DNA from 3 places in the Photobacterium kasasachensis genome. Region 1 is predicted to be linked to each of the others. Evidence: predicted binding sites of a transcription regulator. Region 1 holds the regulator's gene; each other region holds the start of a gene.
What was found. Region 1 encodes MetJ, which represses methionine synthesis genes. Its sites were predicted from a motif close to TTAGACNTNTANANGTCTAA; they were not measured.
Positions count from the first base shown of each region.

Region 1 (4,255 bases):
TTCGTCAACAAGCACTGCACTACCACGCTTACCCTGTTCCAGGTAAAACCGCTATTTCCCTAACAAAGCCGGCAGATACGGTTGAAGATCTGGCCCTGGCTTATAGCCCGGGTGTTGCAGAGCCTGTTCGAGAGATCGCTCAAAACGCAGAAAACGTTTACAAGTACACGGGTAAAGGCAACATGGTTGCCGTGATTACCAATGGTACCGCTATCCTAGGCCTGGGTAACCTTGGCCCACTGGCATCTAAGCCGGTGATGGAAGGTAAGTCATTGCTATTCAAACGCTTTGCGGGTCTGGATTCTATCGATATCGAAGTTAAGCACCGCACCATCGATGAGTTTGTTGATACGGTCGCCAATATTGCCGATACGTTTGGCGGTATCAACCTGGAAGACATCAAGGCACCAGACTGCTTTGAGATCGAGAAACGCTTGATTGAGCGTTGTGCGATCCCGGTCTTCCACGATGATCAGCATGGTACGGCTATTGTAACCGCCGCGGGTATGCTGAATGCCCTTGAGATCCAGGGCAAAAATATCAGCGAGTCTGTGATTGTCTGCCTGGGTGCCGGTGCTGCCGCTGTTGCCTGTATGGAGCTACTGATCAAGTGTGGTGCCCAGCGCGAGAAAATCTACATGCTGGATCGCAAGGGAGTTATCCATACCCGCCGTGACGACATCAATGAATACAAGCAGCTGTTCGCCAACAATACCGATAAGCGTACGCTGGAAGACGTGATTGAAGGCGCCGATATTTTCGTTGGCGTATCTGGCCCTAACTTGCTGACGCCGGAAGCGCTTAAGCTGATGGCCGATAAGCCGGTTGTGTTCGCCTGCTCGAACCCGGATCCTGAGATCAAGCCTGAACTGGCGCATGCCGTGCGTGATGACTTGGTGATGGGGACAGGCCGTTCCGATTACCCGAACCAGGTGAACAATGTAATTTGCTTCCCTTTCATCTTCCGTGGTGCCCTGGATGTACGCGCTAGCGTGATCAATGACGAAATGAAGCTGGCAGCCGTTCATGCCATTCGTGAGCTGGCCAAAGAGCCAGTGCCTGCCGAAGTTGTGAAAGCGGCGGGAGCTGACAAGCTGGAATTCGGTGCCGATTATATTATTCCTAAGCCGATGGATTCACGCCTGCTTCCTCGTGTTGCCAAGGCGGTAGCCCAGGCGGCCATTGACTCTGGTGTTGCGCAGATTGAGATGCCTGTGGGCTATATGGGGGGCGAGTAAGTCACCGTTTGGTTGAAATACTAAAAAACCAGCCCTAGGGCTGGTTTTTTTTTATCTGAAAACGGCAGTCTATATAAAACGTGCCAGTCTAGTATTATTCGTTGATGTCTTCGTATTTGATGCCCATTTCTTCCATCAGCTCCTTGGCTTCTGCCGGCAGATCGTCAGGGCGGTCTTTACGGATGTCATCGTCAGTCGGTAGCGGCTGGCCTGTGTAGGCATGCAGGAAGGCTTCGCACAGCAGCTCACTGTTGGTTGCGTGACGCAGGTTGTTGACTTGGCGGCGGGTGCGCTCGTCAGTCAGGATTTTGAGTACCTTTAATGGAATCGAAACGGTGATTTTCTTTACTTGTTCGTTTTTCTTACCGTGCTCCGCATATGGGCTGATGTATTCGCCATTCCACTCTGCCATTTTCTACCTTCTCAGCGATGTTGGATTCAATAAATTTAATATGGGTGAATTTTAGCGGGATTTACTGCCATAAGCAAAGACATATGGACGTCTAGAAGTGTTGACGTCCCAAATAAATGTGGTTAATGTTGTTGATTAAAAGTTATTCGAATGCAGGGCTTGCCCCAGACAAGGAAAGTAAATATGAGTGACAAGAAGCTTGCCACCGTTGCCGTACGTACCGGTATTGAATCAGACACGCAGCATAATGCTGTCGTTCCGCCAATTTACCTGACTTCTACCTATAGCTTCCCACAGCTGGGTGACCTTCCTCAATATGATTATTCACGTTCCGGCAACCCGACTCGAAATATGCTTGCAGATGCCTTGTCTGAGCTCGAGGGCGGAGCTGGCGGCGTGGTCACCAGTTGCGGGACGGCAGCGATCAATTTGCTGGTTTCTGCCCTGCTGGGGCCGGATGATTTGGTGATAGCCCCTCATGACTGCTATGGCGGCACCTACCGCTTGTTTAATACCCGGGCCGGTAAAGGTGACTTTAAGGTTGAGTTTATCGATCAGTCCGATCCGGATGTATTGGCGGCAGCACTGGCCAGGAAGCCTAAGCTGGTTTGGGTAGAAACCCCGTCTAACCCGCTGCTTCGGGTGGTGGATGTCGCCGAACTGTGTGAACAAAGCAAGCAGGTCGGTGCGTTGGTGGCGGTCGATAACACTTTCTTGTCACCTATCCTGCAGCAACCTATCGCGCTGGGTGCCGACTTTGTTGTCCACTCGACCACGAAATATATCAACGGTCATTCCGATGTGGTCGGTGGGGTGCTGATTTCCAAAGAGGCCGAGCAGGCCGAGAATATTGCCTGGTGGGCCAACTGTATCGGGGCGACCGGGGCGCCGTTTGATGCTTATTTGACCTTGCGTGGATTACGTACGCTGGCACCACGAATGAAAATGCACGAGGAAAACAGTGCGCAAGTGCTGGCCTACCTGCAGACCCAGCCGCTGGTCGGCCAGATCTATCATCCGAGCCAGCCTGATCACCCTGGTCATGATATTGCCGTCAAGCAGCAAAAAGGATTCGGCTCGATGCTCAGTTTCGAGCTGGCAGGAAGTTACCGTCAGCTTGAAGTGTTTGTCTCTGCATTGACGTGTTTTTCGCTGGCGGAATCGCTGGGAGGGACGGAAAGTCTGATTGCCCATCCGGCAAGCATGACGCACCGTGCCATGTCTGACGAGGCGCAGGTCGAAGCCGGGATCAAGCCGTCGCTGCTACGCTTGTCGGTGGGACTTGAAGATCCAAGCGATCTGATTGCCGATTTGGAACAGGCCTTCAAGCAAGCGGCGGAGGTAACTGAATGAGCCAGCCTGTAAACAGACAGACAGCCCTGCGGCAGTTACATAAGTTCGGCGGCAGTAGCCTTGCTGATCCTGATTGTTATCGTCGGGTGGTGACGATTTTGCAAGAGCACTCCGGCAGTGATGATTTGATTGTGGTGTCGGCCGCCGGAAAAACAACCAACCGCCTGATTGCCTGGGTCGAACTGCTGGGTAAGGATGGCCGTCAGGCCCACGAGGCCCTGCAAGAACTACGTGCCTTCCAGCAGCAGTTGATCACCGAGCTAGTAACAGGTTCGGTGGCAGATGAATTGCAGACTCAGCTACATTTTGAACTTAGCGAGCTGGCCCGGTTGGGCGAGTCAAAGCTCGACGAAGCAGCGATCGCAGCAATTTTGGGGCATGGTGAATTGTGGTCGGCACGTTTACTGTCCGCCTTGCTGGTACAAAATGGCTTGTCATCCGGACATCTTGACTCGCGAGAGTTTCTACGGGCGGAGCGCTCGGCCCAGCCGGAAGTGGATCGGGCCCAGTCGTGGCCGCTGCTTAAGGCGCAGCTGGCCCAGCATAGTCAGCACCGTATCGTGATCACCGGCTTTATGGCCCGTAACCAGAAAGGTGAAACCGTATTGCTGGGGCGCAATGGCTCGGACTATTCGGCGACCATCATTGGCGCGTTGGCTGAAGTTTCGAGAGTCACAATCTGGAGTGACGTTGCCGGAGTATACAGTGCCGATCCGCGTAAGGTCGGGGATGCCTGCCTGCTGCCTTTGCTGCGGTTGGATGAGGCCAGCGAGCTTGCGAGGCTGGCGGCACCGGTGCTTCACAGCCGGACATTACAGCCTGTTGCCCAGAGTTCGATTGACCTCACATTGCGCTGTAGCCACCAGCCCGAGTCGGGATCGACACGGGTAGAGCGGGTACTGGCATCGGGGCGCGGGGCCAAGATCATTACCTCGCTCGATGATGTCTGTCTGATTGAGCTGGACGTGGCTCGCTCTCATGATTTTGAGCCTATTTTGGGTGAGCTGGAGCGAACCCTGCAGCGGGCCCAGCTACTGCCATTGGCCCAGAGTGTCGAGGCCGATCAGGGACGTATTCTGCTCGCGTATACCGGTGAGGTCGTCAACAATGTATTGGGCCTGCTGCAAGACAGCGGTATTACCGCGGAGCTTCGTCTGCGGGATGGCTTCTCGGTGGTGGCCGCTGTCGGAGCCGGGGTGGTCAACAACGCCGTCCACTGCTACGGGTTTTATCATCAGCTAAAGAATCAGCC
Region 1 is NZ_JAKJSH010000009.1:89,900-94,154, reverse strand. Features, by position in the region: gene L4D19_RS13915 (malic enzyme-like NAD(P)-binding protein) at 1-1,238, shown strand, start outside; gene metJ (met regulon transcriptional regulator MetJ) at 1,333-1,650, opposite strand; gene L4D19_RS13905 (O-succinylhomoserine (thiol)-lyase) at 1,834-3,003, shown strand; gene L4D19_RS13900 (bifunctional aspartate kinase/homoserine dehydrogenase II) at 3,000-4,255, shown strand, end outside.

Region 2 (4,255 bases), on a different contig from region 1:
GATATTCTAGCAACCTCTGATCAGGCTGGTGTGTATCTGGCTGCCACCAAAGATAAGCGTAATGTCTTCGTGACGGGTCATCCGGAATATGATGTATCAACGTTGCATAATGAGTATGTACGTGACCTGGCTGAGGGGATGGAGCCCGCGATACCTGTCAATTATTATCCCGATGATAACCCTGACAACCCTCCGGTTGCCAGTTGGCGCAGTCATGGCCATCTATTGTTTTCTAATTGGCTTAACTACTGTGTCTACCAGCAGACGCCTTATGATCTCGAGCATTTCTCGGAAGCCAACTTTACCAAGGATGATTAACCTAGAAATGAAAAGACCTGCAACAGCAGGTCTTTTGACTAAAGGCTTACGGCAACCGTTTATAGAAGATTACTGATTATTAGTTTCCCATTGCTTGGCTTTGTGGATCAGTGGAGTAATAGTTGAGCCTTGAATGAGAATCGAAAATACAACGACGGCATAAGTCATCACCAAAATGATTTCCCTGACATCAATGTTCTTCTCCGGGATAACAATAATCCCTGCCGGGATAGCCATTGCCATCGCCAGAGCAAGGCCGCCACGTAATCCGCCCCAGGTCAGTATTTTCACCGAGAGTGGATTGTATTGCCGGTAGCGCTCGAAACCCATATACGAAAATTTGATACTTAGATAACGGCTGAGCAGTACCAGTGGAACAGCGACAACCATCAATACCCAGTCTTCCTGATGGAAACTGAACTGCAGCATGCTCATACCGATCAGCAGGAACAGAACGCCATTGAGGAACTCATCGACCAGTTCCCAGAAGTGGTCGAGATGATCCTCACTCTCTTTGGAAAAACCAATATAGCGAGTCCAGTTGCCGATCATGATGCCGGAAACGACCATCGCCAGTGGCCCAGAGACATGAATAACATCGGCAAATACATAACCGGCAGTGGGAATACCTAAAGTCAGGAGGAGCTCCATCGAGTGATCATCGGTGGCGCTGATGAGGTAATGGAAGAGTAAGCCAAGTAAAAAGCCATAGACGATTCCTCCAATAGCCTCCTGTACAAATAGCTGACCTACACCAAGCACGGTTGGCGTTTCATTGCCGAAAGCAATGGTGAACAAGGTAACGAAAATAACGAGGCCAAAACCATCATTGAAAAGGGATTCACCTTCAATTTGTGTTGAGATGCGTCTCGGTGCATCGAGCTTTTTCACAATAGCTAACACTGCGATTGGATCGGTAGGCGATATGAGTGAGCCAAATATCAGGCAGTAGATAAGATCAAACTGAATGCCGAGAAACTGACAGAGCCCCCAGAGAGAAAAACCAATGAAGAAGGTTGAAAACAGGGTTGCCGCCAGTGCAAGTACTGTGATTTCCCATTTTTGATCTTCGAGGTTGGGCAGTTTAATCCCTAGTCCACCGGCAAAAAGCAAAAAGCCCAGGATCCCTTTTAGCAGAAAACTCTCGAAGTTAATTTCGCCAAGCTGCTCGGCGGCAATATCTTCTAGATGAAACCAGCCGTTCTGTCCTGCGATAACGATACCCAGTGACAATACCAATGCCCCGGCAGTAATGGCGATAGTGGTTTGCATTTTTCCTATTTTGCTGTTGATAAATGCAATGATCATTGCAGCAGCAGCAAGAAAGCAGAGGGTGCTATAGACCGACATGCGTCAACCTCAATATGGTTAAAAGTAAAGTATGAAATTGTGACAAAATATAAATCCATCACGCAGCGATAGCTATAGAAAACTTTCCTAGATTCTGGTTTTGTTTTGATAGAGAAAACAAGTTTAGACGTCTAGATTTCCATATGGACTGTGGTAGGATGTTATTCAGCTGTAAAAATAGATAAGGGAAGTAGTGTGGTGTTAAAGGGCAAGGAATTAATACAGAAGCGACTAGAGCAGCAGATCCTGATCATTGATGGTGGTATGGGTACCATGATTCAGGGCTACAAGCTGGAAGAAGCGGATTATCGTGGTGAGCGGTTTGCTGACTGGCACTCAGATCTCAAAGGCAATAACGACCTTTTGGTACTGACACAGCCCCAGTTGATCAAAGATATCCACTTGTCTTATTTAGAGGCCGGTGCAGATATTCTGGAAACCAACACCTTTAACGCAACTACCATTGCGATGGCTGACTATGACATGGAAAGCCTGAGCGCAGAGATCAACCTTGAGGCTGCACGCCTTGCCCGTCAGGCCGCAGATGAGTGGACAGCAAAAACACCGGATAAGCCGCGTTTTGTTGCCGGTGTCCTGGGTCCGACCAACCGCACATGTTCTATATCGCCGGATGTTAACGATCCCGGTTTTCGAAATGTCACTTTTGATCAATTGGTCGAGGCCTATTCAGAGTCTACCCGAGCGTTGATTGAAGGCGGCTCTGATTTAATTCTGATCGAAACGATCTTTGATACCCTGAATGCCAAAGCCTGTTCATTTGCTGTCGAGAGTGTTTTTGAAGAACTTGGCTTCGAATTGCCCGTAATGATCTCGGGCACGATCACCGATGCATCCGGACGGACACTCTCCGGTCAGACGACCGAGGCATTCTATAACTCGCTTCGTCATGTTAAGCCGATTTCCTTTGGTTTGAACTGTGCTCTGGGACCAGATGAGCTCCGTCAGTATGTTGAAGAATTATCCCGTATTTCTGAGTGTGCCGTCTCTGCACACCCGAATGCTGGTTTGCCCAATGCTTTTGGTGAATATGACCTGAGCCCGGAAGAGATGGCAGAGCACATTAAAGAGTGGGCTCAGAGTGGCTTTTTGAATCTCGTCGGCGGCTGCTGTGGTACCACTCCCGAGCATATCCGACAGATGGCTGAGGTGACGCGAGATGTAACCCCTCGCCAACTTCCGGATATTCCTGTGGCATGCCGTCTGTCGGGTCTAGAACCGTTGACGATAGAAGCCGATAGCTTGTTTATTAACGTCGGTGAGCGGACCAACGTAACCGGTTCAGCCCGTTTTAAGCGGCTCATTAAAGAAGAGCTCTATGATGAAGCGCTGGAAGTGGCCCGTCAGCAGGTAGAGGCTGGAGCACAGATCATCGATATCAACATGGATGAGGGGATGCTGGATGCGGAAGCGGCTATGGTCCGTTTCCTCAACCTGTGTGCTACTGAGCCCGAGATCTCGAAAGTACCGATCATGGTCGATTCTTCCAAGTGGGAAGTGATTGAGGCTGGCTTGAAGTGTGTTCAGGGTAAAGCCATCGTTAACTCCATTTCGCTTAAGGAAGGGAAAGACAAGTTTGTTAGCCAGGCCAAGCTGATCCGTCGTTATGGCGCAGCTGTTATCGTCATGGCCTTTGATGAGGTTGGTCAGGCTGATACGCGCGAGCGGAAAATTGAAATCTGTACTAATGCCTACCGGGTCTTGGTCGATGAGGTGGGCTTCCCGCCAGAAGATATTATTTTCGACCCGAACATTTTCGCCGTGGCGACGGGTATTGATGAGCATAACAACTACGCGGTGGATTTCATTGAAGCTGTGGGTGATATCAAGCGGACGTTACCACATGCAATGGTCTCTGGCGGGGTTTCCAACGTCTCTTTCTCGTTCCGGGGCAATAACCCGGTGAGGGAGGCCATTCATGCCGTTTTCTTGTATCACTGTTTCAAGAACGGTATGGATATGGGGATCGTCAACGCCGGTCAGTTGGCTATCTATGATGATCTGCCGGATGAGCTTCGAGAGGCTGTTGAAGATGTTGTGCTTAACCGTCGTGATGATAGTACCGAACGATTGCTGGATATTGCGGACAAATACCGTGATAGCGGAACGGTAGAGGATGACCGTAGTGCGCAGGAATGGCGTGGCTGGGATGTCGAGAAGCGACTGGAGCATGCGCTGGTCAAAGGTATTACCGAGTTTATTGTTGAGGATACGGAAGAAGCCAGAGCAAATGCAAGCAAGCCGCTGGAAGTGATTGAAGGCCCATTGATGGCTGGTATGAATGTCGTTGGCGACTTGTTCGGTGAAGGCAAGATGTTCCTGCCGCAGGTGGTGAAGTCGGCCCGAGTTATGAAGCAGGCAGTGGCCTACCTTGAACCGTACATTAATGCTGAAAAGCAGGCGGGAACGTCGAACGGAAAAATCCTACTGGCAACCGTGAAAGGGGATGTGCACGATATTGGCAAGAATATCGTTGGTGTGGTTTTGCAATGTAATAACTATGAAATTATCGACCTTGGCGTGATGGTCCCTTGCGATAAGATCCTGAAAGTCGCCAAGGAAGAAAATG
Region 2 is NZ_JAKJSH010000027.1:1,783-6,037, forward strand. Features, by position in the region: gene metA (homoserine O-acetyltransferase MetA) at 1-318, shown strand, start outside; gene L4D19_RS26515 (cation:proton antiporter) at 388-1,668, opposite strand; gene metH (methionine synthase) at 1,864-4,255, shown strand, end outside.
Region 2: metH (methionine synthase) is a predicted target of MetJ. The motif match lies at 1,792-1,811, and genes of this name have one in related genera.

Region 3 (4,255 bases), on a different contig from region 1:
AGATTTCTTGTGCTGCGGTATATACCGCCTCTGACTGATAGGCTTTGACGAATGTCTGTACGTTCTCGGCACTGACATTATCTTCGCGGGCAACAATCAGGTTAACGTATGGTGATTCTTTGTCTTCAACAAATACACCGTCGCGCTCTGGAGTCAGGTTGATGCTGCTGGCATAAGTCGTGTTAATGATTGCCAGTGCGACATCGTCAAGAGAGCGAGGCAGCTGCGCGGCTTCCAGCTCGACAATTTTCAGGTTTTTCTGGCTTTCAATGATATCCAGTACCGTTGCTGTCAGGCCGGCACCTTCTTTCAGTTTCAGCAGGCCTTGTTGCTCAAGCAGCAGCAGCGAACGACCAAGGTTGGTTGGATCGTTTGGTACGGCAATCTGATCGCCGTCTTTTAGCTCGTCAATCGATTTGATTTTGCTTGAGTAGGCGGCAATCGGGTAAACAAAGGTGTTGCCTGCAATGGCAAACTTATATCCCTGATCGGTGACTTGCTGATCTAGGTATGGTTTGTGCTGGAAGGCGTTGATGTCGATAGAGCCGTCTTCCAGTGCCGCATTCGGTGAGATGTAGTCTGTAAACGTGATTAGCTCGACATCCAGGCCATATTTGTCCTTGGCTTCTTTGGCCGCCACTTCCGCTACCTGTGCTTCTGCACCTGCCATAACCCCAATTTTAATCTTGCTGTTATCGACTGCGGTTTCTTTCTCTCCACAACCGGTTAGTACAAGTGCTGATGCCAGGCCAGCGACGGCAAAAAGATTCTTAAGATTAAACGCCATGTAACTTCTCCTTAAAGCGGGGGTTTTCCGTAATACTAGATGGTAATTATTAGTTAATGTTTTTTTCTGTTTAGCGGTGGTCGACGCGCTTGACCAAATGGTCGCCAGCCGACTGAATGATTTGTACCAGGATCACCAGCATCACTACGGTGATCATCATGACGGTGCCATCGAAGCGCTGGTAGCCGTAACGGATACCGACATCGCCCAGACCACCGCCGCCGACGGTACCGGCCATTGCCGAGTAGCTGACTAGCGTAACCAGGGTAATGGTAACGGCATTGATGATGCCCGGCAGCGCCTCCGGCAGCAGGACTTTGTTGATGATTTGGCGTGGCGTCGCGCCCATTGCCTGAGCAGCTTCAACCAACCCTGTCGGTACTTCCAGCAGTGCGCCTTCGACCAAGCGGGCAATAAAAGGTATTGCGCCAACTGTCAGCGGGACAATAGCTGCTGCAGTGCCGATAGAGCTGCCGACGACAAAACGGGTAAACGGGATAATGGCAACCAGCAGAATGATAAACGGGATTGAGCGGCCAATATTGGTGATTGTTCCCAGGAGCTTGTTCAGCGCCTTGTTCTCCAGCAAGCCGCCATCTTTGGTCAGATGGAGGGCAACACCGGCAGGAATGCCGATCACAAAGCCAATCAGACCGGAAGCAAAAACCATTACCAGTGTTTCGCCCAGAGCATCAATCAGCAGGTAGGTCAGGCGTTCGTTGGCTTGCCACCAGTTAGCAATAGACTCAAGCAACATATCCCAATACCTCTACATTAACTTTGTGATCACGAAGGAAAGCAATGGCTTGTTCTGCGGCCTGCTTTGTTCCAAATAGCTCGGCCAGCATCAGGCCGAATTTCACGCCGCCGGCATAGTCCATATCTGAGCTTAGAATGCTGATATCAATATTGAACTCACGGGCAACCTGGCTGATCAGCGGGGCGTCAACCGATGCGCCGGTGAACTCAAGGCGTACTAACGGGTAGCTGTTTTCGATGCGTGTATCGACCAGGCGTGACTTGTAGTCTTCGGGGATCGATAAATCCAGTGTCGAGCGGATGAAGTTGCGCGCCAGTTCTGTTTTGGGATGGGCAAATATTTCGCCGACCGGGCCTTTTTCAACCAGCTCGCCGTCACCAATAATCGCCACTTCGGCACAGATGCTTTTAACCACGTCCATTTCGTGGGTGATCAGCAAGATAGTGAGATTAAGCTTGCGATTGATTTCTTTTAGCAGTTCAAGAATAGATTGAGTGGTCGCCGGATCCAGGGCGCTGGTTGCTTCATCGCAGAGCAGAACCTTGGGGTCGGACGCCAGTGCCCGGGCAATGGCCACTCGCTGTTTCTGGCCGCCACTTAAGTTTGACGGGTAAGACTCGCTTTTATCCGCCAGTCCAACCAGTTTCAGCAGTTCGTTGACCTTGGCTTTGATCTCGGCTTTTGTGCTACCGGCAAGTTCCAGCGGCAGAGCAATATTGTCAAAAACGGTACGGGAAGAAAGCAGGTTGAAATGCTGGAAGATCATCCCGATTTTTCGGCGGGCCAGTGTCAGTTCCTGATTGGAAAGCTGAGTGAGATCGATACCGTCAACGATAACATGGCCGTTAGTTGGCTTTTCCAGCAGATTGACACAGCGGATCAGGGTACTTTTTCCTGCACCGGAAGACCCTATAACGCCGAAGATGGTGCCTTGCTCAATGGTAAGATTGATATCACGCAGCGCGTTGATTTCCTTCTCCCCCTGATAGAACACTTTATTTACTCTGTTTATTTCTATCATCGAACTTCCTAAACCGAATACCTGCTGCCTTGGCAATTTTTACAAGGCTAAAAGCTTGTAAACACTGGTATATCGTAATGCTATTTGTTGTATTTACTTTGTCATTGTTTTGTGCGAAAAGTGTTTATCAATCGCATCTGTTGTTGATGCTAGGGTGTCTAGACGGCTAAGTCAATAGATATTTTTACGTCTAGACGTCCAAATGGCTTTGTGGCTATAAGATAAACAGATGAATCCCAGCCGTAGCCATGCGATAATTTGCCTTAATATATATAGACAGAGGGCTGACTTTTGGCCAAACCAGCAGTTTTTATCGATCGTGACGGCGTGATTAATGTCGATCATGGTTATGTTCATACCGTTGATGATTTTGAATACGTTGAAGGTGTATTCGAAGCATGTAAGAAATTCAAAGACATGGGATATCTGCTTGTGCTGGTGACCAACCAGGCCGGTATTGCCCGTGGTATGTACACCGAAGATGAATTCCTGACTCTGACCGAATGGATGGACTGGAACTTCGTCGATAACGGTGTGGAGTTTGACGGTATCTATTACTGCCCTCATCACCCGACAGAAGGTAAGGGTGATTACCTGCAAGACTGTGAATGTCGCAAGCCAAAACCTGGTATGTTTATCTCTGCCCGTGATTTCTTGAAAATCGATATGGCAAATTCGGTCATGATTGGCGATAAAGCCGATGACATGAAAGCCGCGGGTGCTGCCGAGGTGGGAACCAAGATACTGGTTCGCTCCGGTAAGCCTGTGACCGAAGAAGGTGAAGCGCTGGCCAGCGTGGTACTGGACAGTGTGGCCGATGTCCCGGCGTGGCTGGCTGCTCGGTAATGCCGAACTTTTGATAGTCTCCCTAAATGGAAGGTCGCAGTCGCGGCCTTTTTTAATGCCTGCAATATGGCCTCGTTTATGTTGCCGGTGACCGCCTGTCTACTCTCATTGTGTTGATTGAAAAGCTGAAATCTCTCCTTGCTGCTATCTTTTAAATATTAGGGAGCATTACTCGCACGCAGTCAGACAAGGAGTTAGTCGATACATGCTGTCGTATTTCTTGCATCGTATGGCCTTGGTAATACCGACGTTTCTTGGCATAACCGTCCTCATTTTTGCCATTACCCGTCTGGTGCCGGGCGGGCCGGTCGAGCGAATGCTGGCCAATATGCAATTTCAGGGCGACGGCGCTTCGGCGATGACCACGGCGGGTGGAAGCTCAGCGTTGTCGGACGATCAACTGGCCCAGCTGAATGCCTTTTACGGTTTGGATAAACCGGTTCATCAGGCCTACTGGGATTGGCTCAGCAAGCTGGTGCAATTGGATCTTGGCGAATCAACCCGGTATTACGAGCCGGTCACCGAGATGATTGCCGAAAGACTGCCTGTCTCGCTCTTTTATGGCGGGATGACGTTTTTTATCAGCTATTTTATTTCCATCCCGCTGGGTTACTACAAAGCGGTGAAGCATGGTTCGGCCTTTGATTCCGGCTCTTCTATTTTAATTTTTATTGGCTATGCCTTACCGGGCTATGTGGTTGGTGTCCTGCTTATTACCCTTTTCAGTTATCACCTGGAATGGTTTCCGATGGGCGGCTTTGTGGGCGATGATTTCGAGGACTACGAGACGTTTGCGGAAAAGGCCTCTGATCTTCTCTGGCATGCCATCCTGCCGCTGATT
Region 3 is NZ_JAKJSH010000025.1:5,948-10,202, reverse strand. Features, by position in the region: gene L4D19_RS25745 (MetQ/NlpA family lipoprotein) at 1-787, opposite strand, end outside; gene L4D19_RS25740 (methionine ABC transporter permease) at 858-1,544, opposite strand; gene metN (methionine ABC transporter ATP-binding protein MetN) at 1,534-2,568, opposite strand; gene gmhB (D-glycero-beta-D-manno-heptose 1,7-bisphosphate 7-phosphatase) at 2,860-3,414, shown strand; gene L4D19_RS25725 (ABC transporter permease subunit) at 3,620-4,255, shown strand, end outside.
Region 3: metN (methionine ABC transporter ATP-binding protein MetN) is a predicted target of MetJ. The motif match lies at 2,751-2,770, and genes of this name have one in related genera.